One region of the Caulobacter sp. GW821-FHT05F04 genome, then DNA from elsewhere that is predicted to be linked to it. Evidence: predicted binding sites of a transcription regulator. Region 1 holds the regulator's gene; each other region holds the start of a gene.
The links. The regulator LexA, encoded in region 1, represses DNA repair genes until DNA is damaged. The targets are predictions, from matches to a motif close to ATGTTCNCNANNTGTTCT.
Positions count from the first base shown of each region.

Region 2: a site for LexA is predicted at 1,079-1,096, ahead of ssb (single-stranded DNA-binding protein). Genes of this name have one in related genera too.
Region 3: a site for LexA is predicted at 1,293-1,310, ahead of AC07R7_RS04150 (DUF72 domain-containing protein). Genes of this name have one in related genera too.
Region 4: a site for LexA is predicted at 1,359-1,376, ahead of uvrA (excinuclease ABC subunit UvrA). Genes of this name have one in related genera too.

Region 1 covers NZ_JBWKSF010000005.1:322,514-324,711, forward strand. Annotated here, with positions in the region: gene AC07R7_RS15810 (class I SAM-dependent methyltransferase) at 1-741, shown strand, start outside; gene lexA (transcriptional repressor LexA) at 913-1,617, shown strand; gene AC07R7_RS15820 (isocitrate lyase/PEP mutase family protein) at 1,690-2,198, opposite strand, start outside.
Region 2 covers NZ_JBWKSF010000005.1:83,906-86,103, reverse strand. Annotated here, with positions in the region: gene AC07R7_RS14650 (hypothetical protein) at 1-332, opposite strand, end outside; gene ssb (single-stranded DNA-binding protein) at 504-995, opposite strand; gene AC07R7_RS14640 (hypothetical protein) at 1,149-1,541, opposite strand; gene AC07R7_RS14635 (hypothetical protein) at 1,562-2,198, opposite strand, start outside.
Region 3 covers NZ_JBWKSF010000001.1:879,977-882,174, reverse strand. Annotated here, with positions in the region: gene AC07R7_RS04155 (DUF1295 domain-containing protein) at 1-401, shown strand, start outside; gene AC07R7_RS04150 (DUF72 domain-containing protein) at 537-1,286, opposite strand; gene AC07R7_RS04145 (hypothetical protein) at 1,454-1,627, opposite strand; gene AC07R7_RS04140 (L-serine ammonia-lyase) at 1,644-2,198, opposite strand, start outside.
Region 4 covers NZ_JBWKSF010000003.1:37,967-40,164, forward strand. Annotated here, with positions in the region: gene uvrA (excinuclease ABC subunit UvrA) at 1-1,281, opposite strand, end outside; gene AC07R7_RS08775 (hypothetical protein) at 1,534-2,160, shown strand.

The DNA of each region.
Region 1 (2,198 bases):
CCGCCGCCGTCCGACGCCGTGGCCGCCCCACAGGGGCTATGGCACCTCGTCGGCGCGGCCGACGCCGACTTCATCCGCGTGGGCCAGCAGTTCAAGGAACTGTTCGTCGCCGCCGGCCTGCAGCCGCATCACGCCATCCTCGATGTCGGCTGCGGCATCGGCCGCGCCGCCGCCCCGCTGGTCGACTATCTGGATGAGTCGGGCCGCTATGCCGGCTTCGACGTGATGGCCGAGGCCATCGACTGGTGCAAAGCCAACATCGCCGTCGGCGACCCGCGCTTCGAATTCACCCACGCCGACATGCATAGCGACCGGTACAATCCGGGCGGCTCGCAGCCGGCCAGCGCCTTCGTCTTTCCCTATCCTGACGCCAGCTTCGACTATGTCTGGCTGGGTTCGGTGTTCACCCACCTGCTGGCCGCCGACCAGGCCCAGTTCGCGCGCGAGATCGCCCGGGTGCTCAAGCCCGGCGGGACCAGCATAGTCTCCTGGTATCTGATCGACGAGGAGGCGCGCGCCAACACGGGCGGCGGCGAGATCGCCTTCGACTTCGTCCATGCCCTGGACGGTTGCTGGACCGCGACGCCGGACCTGCCGGAGGCGGTGATCGGCTATGACCTGGAGCCGATCCTGGCGCAGTACGAGGCTCTCAACCTCGACGTCCTGAACCAGGCCCTCGGCGTCTGGCGCCGTCAGCCGATGCAGGACCAGGACATCATCATCGCCCGCAAGCGCCCCTGAAAGCTTTCGTTAAGCTTTTGATTCTGGTCGCCTTTTCGACAGCATCAGGCTCTAGCCCTTGAATTTCCTGGACTTTTGGCCTGCGGCAACGCTCGACTTGACTTTGAGGCGGAACGCCTAGAGAACATTCGCGAGGTTTGCGGTTTGTTCCGCGTTCCAGCCGAGGTCGACATGCTCACCCGCAAGCAGCACGAACTGCTGATGTTCATCCACGAGCGGATCAAGGAGACCGGCGTCTCCCCGTCCTTCGACGAGATGAAGGAGGCCCTGGACCTGGCGTCCAAGTCGGGCATCCACCGGCTCATCACGGCCCTGGAAGAACGCGGCTTCATTCGCCGTCTCGCTCACCGGGCCCGCGCGCTGGAAGTGGTGAAGCTGCCGCAGCAGGCCACGACGGCCGCCCCGCCCAAGGGGCGAGGCGCCTTCCGGCCGCAGGTGTTCGAAGGCGGCGGCGCGCCGTCGTCGGCCTCCGTATCCGCCGCGCCGGCCAATGACAGCCGCGAACTGCCGATCCTGGGCAAGATCGCCGCCGGCACGCCGATCGACGCCATCCAGCACGAGCGCGAACGTCTGCCGGTGCCCGAATCCATGTTGGGCAATGGCGAGCACTATGTTCTCGAGGTGCAAGGCGACTCGATGATCGAGGCCGGCATCCTCGACGGCGACTACGTGATCATCAAGAAAGGCGACACCGCCACCTCGGGCGAGATCGTCGTCGCCCTGGTCGGCGAGGAAGCCACCCTCAAGCGCCTGCGCAAGAAGGGCGGCTCGATCGCCCTGGAGGCCGCCAACCCCAAGTACGAGACCCGCATCTTCGGTCCCGACCAGGTCGAGGTGCAGGGCAAGCTGGTGGGGCTGATCCGCCGGTATCACTAGGCGCTTCGGAGCGCTTGAAATTCGGCCCCGATCTTCATCCGAGGATCGGGGTCCTTTCGTATCGGGTGACGCTTACAGCCGCCCCTCCTCCGCCAGCCGCTTGGCGACGGCGTCGAACCCGGCCCAGGCCGCCGCGGCCAGCGCCCCGCCCGTGCTGACCCGGCGCACGCCCAGCGCGCCGAGGCTCTCGACGGACATCTCAGGCCCCCAGAACAGCACATTGACCGGCTTGGGCGCCACGGCCTGGACGATCGCCCGGATCTCTTCCGGATCGGTCACCGCAGGCGCGTAGAGACAGTCGGCCCCCGCCTCCGCGTAGGCCTTGAGCCGCTCCAGGGTTGGAGCGAGGTCGCGGTTTCCGCGCAGATAGCCTTCGGTGCGGCCGACCAGGATCACGTCCTGGCCCGAGGCGTCGATCGCCGCGCGGGCCGCCTTCAGACGTTCGACGGCGACCGGCAGGTCGTAGAGCGCCGAGCCCGACCAGTCCTCGATCGACAGGCCCGCGACGCCGGCCTCGATGGCCAGGGTCACGCTCTCGCCGACGCCCTCGGGCGTGTCGGCGAAGCCGTTCTCGAAGTCGG
Region 2 (2,198 bases), 240 kb from region 1:
TCCGGCTCACGCGAGAACAGGATCAGCAGGTTGGGATAACACTTCCTGGCCTCGAACCTCAGGCCGACATCGCCCGCCACCTGGCGCAGCCGCGAGCGTACGTAGCCGTTCACATCCTTGGCGGCGCCGGCCACGACCGGACAAAGCTCCGGCCCACGCCGACTAACCCTGCCGTCCGACAGCCGGGTCGCCGCGCGGACATAGTTCATGGTTCGGGCGCGGTTGGCGGCCTTGACCACCAGGGGATCGGAGACCAGCGGCGGAACATCCTGCGCCGACGCCGACATCGGAACCATCGCGGCCAGGACCACGCCGGCAAACCAGGATCGCATCGCGCATCCCCCTTAGACGCGGAAAGGGAAACACAACCTCTGACTGAGGGCAAGCGTATTGCGCAGCTGAAACGTAAGCGGCGGACGACCGCTTCCGGATCGCCCGCCGCTCGCCCCCGTGGAAGCGGCCGTCGACGGCGCCAACGGCCGCCGCCGGCCTTCCACTGTCCTCTAGAACGGGATTTCGTCGTCCAGGTCGGCCGAGAAGCTCTCGCGCGGGCCACTGGGTTGGCTGCGCTGGCCGCCGCCCGAATAGCCGCCGCCATACTCGTCACCGCCGCCGCCGCCAGACGAGGCGCCGGCGCTGTCGCCGCGACCGCCCAGCATGGTCAGTTCGCCGCGGAACTTCTGCAGCACGATCTCGGTCGAGTACTTTTCGGCGCCAGTGTTGTCGGTCCACTTGCGGGTCTGGATCGCGCCCTCGATGTAGACCGTCGAGCCCTTGCGCAGGTACTGCTCGGCGACCTTCACCAGGTTGTCGTTGAAGATCACGACGCGGTGCCACTCGGTCTTTTCCTTGCGCTCGCCGCTGGTGCGGTCGCGCCAGGTCTCGGAGGTGGCGATGCGGAGATTGGCGACGCGGTCGCCCGAACCGAGGCTGCGGATCTCGGGATCGGCCCCGAGGTTGCCCACCAGAATGACCTTGTTGACGCTGCCAGCCATCGCTCGCCCTTGTTCACGCCCGGCGACCCTCGCGCCGGAATCTGAGGCGAGACGTTAACGAGAGCTTACGGCGCGCGCAAGTTTTGTTCTTGTAACGTTCTTGTGGACGGGAAAGACGGCTGTGGACGGACCGCCCCACTCCCTCCTCCAGGGTTACTGGCGGCGGATCGCGCCCGGTACGGCCAGGCGGCCGTCGCCGGTGCGGACCAGCGACATGAAGCGCGGACCTTCATAGGTCTGGCCGACGTAGATGCCTTCCTTTTCGAGGAAGATGAACGAGCCTTGGTAGGCGCCGACCATGCCCGCGCTGTTGGACTGACCCATGCGCACGAAACGCATGCGCACGCCTTCCAGGGTGGCGGCGCACTCTTCCATCTGCGGCACGTTCCGGGCCACCGGATTATAGCGCAGCGTGCCGTCCTTGTTGGTCGCCACCTGGAAGCAGACGCCCGTCTCGAACGGCGCCTTGGTCTGCTTCTCGCAACCCGCGAGCGCGAGACTGGAAACGGCCAGAACGGCGGCGACGGCGAGGACGGTCTTGCTCATGGATTACACCTATAAACCTATCAGCCGTTCGGGATAGAGCAGTTCGGGCCCTGGTCGAACGCGGTGTGGAAGCTGCGGTTGTCCGACGAGATCTCGACTCGGCCCGGCACCAGGCGCAGCGTTTCCTCGCCCCAGCGGCCGTAGGTGGCGCCGCCAGTCTTCTCGCAGCGGCCGCCGAACAGCTGCTGGGCGCAAGCGTTCAGGGTGATCTCGCCGGGCAGGCGCCGCCATTCGTTGCCGGCGTAGCGCCAGCAGGCGCCGAGCGGTGTGTTGGCCGCGGTATTGGCCGACGAGGCCGGCGTCGTCGCGGGCGTCGTCGGGGTCGCGGCGGGCGCGGAGACGGTCGGGGTCGGCGGCAGCGGGGTCAGGACCGTGCCGGCCTGATCGGCGGCGGCCAGGGCGCCCGTCTCATCGACGCCGACATCCAGGGCGCCGGTGGCCACGCCGTTCTTCTTGGCGCATTCGGCCAGGGTGATCTCGCCGACGAAGGCTCCGCCCACGAAACAGCGCAGCGGACGCGCGGGATCCAGCTTGCTGTCGTCGTCACGTCCCGTCTCGACGATCAGACCGCCCCGCGAGGCCGGCGGAGCCTCGTCCGGTTTCTTGTCGTGCCCCGACATCAGGGCCACGGCGATGCCCAGGCCCGCCAGCAGCGCG
Region 3 (2,198 bases), on a different contig from region 1:
AGGGCGGGCCGCTGGGACCTCTGGCCTTCGCGGGCGCGGCCCTGGCGGTCGTCGGGATTCTGTTCGAGACCATCGGCGACGCGCAGTTGACCCGCTTCAAGGCCGACCCGGCCAACGCCGGCAAGGTCATGGACCGGGGGCTATGGCGCTACACCCGCCACCCGAACTATTTCGGCGACGCCTGCGTGTGGTGGGGGCTCTATCTGATCGCCGCTGAAACCGGCTTGGGCGCCTGGAGCCTGCCGGGGCCGATCCTGATCACCGTGCTGCTGACCCGCTGGAGCGGCGTGCCGACCACCGAGGGCAAGATGCGCAAGTCCAAGCCGGGCTATGAGGACTACGTGGCGCGGACCAGCGGCTTCGTGCCGTGGTTTCCGAAGAAGATCGGCCAAGCTCAATAAACCGTGTTATCCCTGAAGCCTCGTAGAGGCTGTCCGGGACCCAGGGGCGGCGCGCGGCGCGTTTCGTCACCCCCTGGGTCCCAGCTCTGCGCTTCGCTTCGGCCGGGATGACAAGCTTTGGGTGCGAAGGAGCTTTCAGGCCCCCAGCTTCTCGATCAGCGCCATCGCGGCCGCCGGATTGCGCACCTTGGCCCCCGCGATGAAGTAGGCGAACACATCCCCGCGTTGGGCCCATGCCCGCGCCTGCCTCACCACCCCGTCCAGCTCCTCCGAGCTCATCCCGGTCGGCTCGTCCGGCTTGCTGGACATCAGCCGCGCATAGGTGAAATCCGCCGTCGGCTGGTCGATGCAGGGCCAGGTCGGCTCCTCGTCGTCGACGGCGTAGACGATGGCCGCGCCATACTTGGCGGCCAGGTCGTAGAATTCCTGGCAGGCGAAGGTCGGGCTGCGAACCTCCAGGGCGTGGCGGAGTGGAACGCCCTTCCGATCCTTTGGCAGCAATTTCAGGAAACCCTCGAAATCCGTCGCGTCGAACTTCTTGGTCGCCATGAACTGCCAGTTGATGGGACCCAGTTTCGGACCCAGTTCCTCAAGCCCCTGGGACAGGAATTTTTCGAGGGAATCGTTGTTTTCGGACAGCACCTTGCGGTTGGTGCAGAAGCGGCTGGCCTTGACCGCGAACACGAAGTCGTCCGGCGTCTCGTCGCGCCACTTCTGCCAGCTGTTGGGCTTGAAGGTCGAATAGTAGGTGCCGTTGATCTCGATGCTGGTCAGCTTCGACGAGGCGTATTTCAGCTCGTCCTTCTGCTTGAGATCGTCGGGATAGAAGGTCCCGCGCCAGGGCTCGAACGTCCAGCCGCCGATACCGGTTCGGATCTTGCCCATGCGAGAATGTTCCCTTGATGTTCTCTCGGAAATTAGGCGAGGTTTGGCGGTGCGTCGAGGCTGAAAATCCTCTCCCCGTGGGAGAGGTGTCGGCGCAGCCGACGGAGAGGGACGTGGCCGGCGTGGCAGGACTTCCCCCTCCGGTCGCTGCGCGACCACCTCCCCCGCTAGGGGGAGGATTTATGGCGCACGACCTCGGCGGGGTCGTGCGAACATCGGCTCGTTTCCTTGATCCAGGCGCCGCCGCCGTCCAAGCAGGCGTCGACGGTCAGCCATTCCTGAATATGCGGCGCGGCGGCGATAGCGCCGGCGAGAACTAGGGCCGCGACGTACCAGATCAAGCGCCGCCGCCTCACCTCAGCACTCCACCCGGTTGACCGACAGGCCCACGGCCAGACCGCCCATCGAGGTTTCCTTGTAGATCTCGTTCATGTCCTCGCCGGTGCGCTTCATCGTGGCGATCACCTTGTCGAGGCTGACCGAGTGCTGGCCATCGCCGAGCAGGGCCAGCCTGGCGGCGTCGATGGCCTTGATGGCGCCCATGGCGTTGCGCTCGATGCAGGGGATCTGCACCAGGCCGCCGATCGGGTCGCAGGTCAGGCCAAGGTTGTGCTCCATGCCGATTTCGGCGGCGTTCTCGACCTGGGCGTTGGTCCCGCCCAGCGCCGCCGCCAGGCCAGCGGCGGCCATCGAGCAGGCCACGCCCACCTCGCCCTGGCAGCCGACCTCGGCCCCGCTGATCGAGGCGTTGCGCTTGTAGAGCGCGCCGATCGCCGCGGCGGTCAGCAGGAACACGCGGATCTGCTCGGGCGTCCCCTTGTGGAAGCGGACGAAGAACCGCAGCACGGCCGGGATCAGGCCCGCCGCGCCATTGGTCGGGGCGGTGACCACGCGGCCGCCGGCGGCGTTCTC
Region 4 (2,198 bases), on a different contig from region 1:
CAGGGCTTCGGGTTTCAGGCGCTTGCCGTGGCAGGTCTCGCAGGGGGTGTCGGACTGATAGCGGCCCAGCTCCTCGCGCACCCAGCTGCTGTCCGTCTCACGCCAGCGGCGTTCCAGGTTCGGCAGCACGCCTTCGAAGGGCTTCTCGACCTCATACTTGCGGGCGTTGTCGTCGTAAATGAACTTGATCTTGGTCCCCTTGGACCCGTTCAGCACCACGTCACGCGCGTCGGGCGACAGCTTGTACCAGGCGTCATCCATCGAGAAGCCGTAGTGGCGCGCCAGGGCCTGCAGGGTCTGGGTGTAGAGCGGCGAGGGGCCCTTGGCCCACGGGGCTACGGCGCCCTTGTGCAGGCTCTTGTCCTTGTCGGGGATCACCAGGTCGGCGTCGAAGGCCAACTTGGCGCCCAGGCCGTCGCAGACCGGGCAGGCGCCGGCCGGATTGTTGAACGAGAACAGGCGCGGCGCGATCTCGGCGATCGTGAAGCCGCTGACCGGACAGGCGAAGCGTTCCGAGAACAGGATGCGCCGCGGCTCCTTCTCGCCGTCCTCGATATTGGCGAACTCGGCAACCGCGAGACCATCGGCGAGCCGGAGCGCCTGCTCGATGGAGTCGGCCAGGCGCTGCTCCATGTCGGGCTTGGTCACCACGCGGTCCACGACCACGTCGATGTCGTGCTTGAACTTCTTGTCGAGGACCGGGGCGTCCTCGATCGGATAGTATTCGCCGTCGATCTTCAGCCGCTGGAAGCCGGCCTTCTGCCACTCGGCGATCTCCTTTCGGTACTCGCCCTTGCGGTCGCGAACGACCGGGGCCAGCAGGTAGAGACGCGTGCCTTCGGGCAGGGCGGTGATCTTGTCGACCATCTGGCTGATGGTCTGGCTCTCGATCGGCAGGCCGGTGGCGGGCGAGTACGGCACCCCGACCCGCGCCCACAGCAGGCGCATGTAGTCGTGGATCTCGGTCACCGTGCCGACGGTCGAGCGCGGGTTGCGGCTGGTGGTCTTCTGCTCGATCGAGATCGCGGGCGACAGGCCCTCGATCAGATCGACATCGGGCTTGCTCATCAGCTCAAGGAACTGACGGGCGTAGGCCGACAGGCTTTCCACATAGCGACGTTGGCCCTCGGCATAGATCGTGTCGAAGGCCAGGGACGACTTGCCCGAGCCCGACAGGCCGGTCAGCACGACCAGCTCGCCACGCGGGATATCGACGCTGACGTTCTTCAGATTGTGCTCACGGGCGCCGCGAACGCGGATGAAGTTCAGTTGCTCAGCCATGTTTTCCGGAACGTTGGGCCGCGACATTGGTCGCGGCGCAGCGGCTATATGTAGGGCTCGACGCGCGAATTAACACAAGAACAACATGCGAACAAATGTCGCGCACGCGCCGCGGCGCTGCTGCTGACAGCGGATGTCAGCAGGGCGACTCTTCGATGGGCGCTGATTGAACACGCCACCGCCTCGAAAACGGCGCCAGCGGCGCGCGTGCTGCCACTCAGCTTAACCAGAGGTGGCGGCCAGGGGGCGGAAATGTTGCGGGGAGGGCGACGCTGGATCGCCGTGTCGGGCGGCGTCCTGATCAATAGCCTGATCCTGGCCGCCCTGGTGCTGGTCGAGGACACGGCGCCGGTCGTTGAGGAGCCGACGGTGATCGTCGTGGACCTGGAGCGGTTCGATCGGCGGAGGCCGCGATCCCTACCGCTGAGCGGGCGGGCGGCCTCCCGGAGCGCTGCTCCGGCAAAAGAGACGCCGTCGGCCGCGCCGGACGGGGCGACGGGGCGACTCACCGGACCGCGCGCCACGGGCTCCCCCGCGATCGAGCCCGCCTGGACGGTCGATCCGAAGGCCGTCGAGCAATGGCGGCTGACCGAGGGCAATCCGGACTATGGCTGGGGCCGCTACCACCGGGCGTGCAGGGGGCTCAGCAACGAGCACATGACCCCGGAGGAGAATGAGCGCTGCTATGGCGGTGTTCCCAAGCCGCCCGGCACGTTCATCGGCCCGACCGACGGGCGCGAGGCCTGGCAAAGGGAACCGAAGTTCGAGAACAAGCAGACACGCCGCCAAGAACGCTGTCGCGCCTATCGCACCATCCGCACTCAGCCCGGCGCGGATCCCCCGCCTATGCCGTCGATGCGCGAGGGCGGCTGCTTCTGAGCGGCGCCGTTGGGATTCCCTCAACCCTGTTTGGAAGC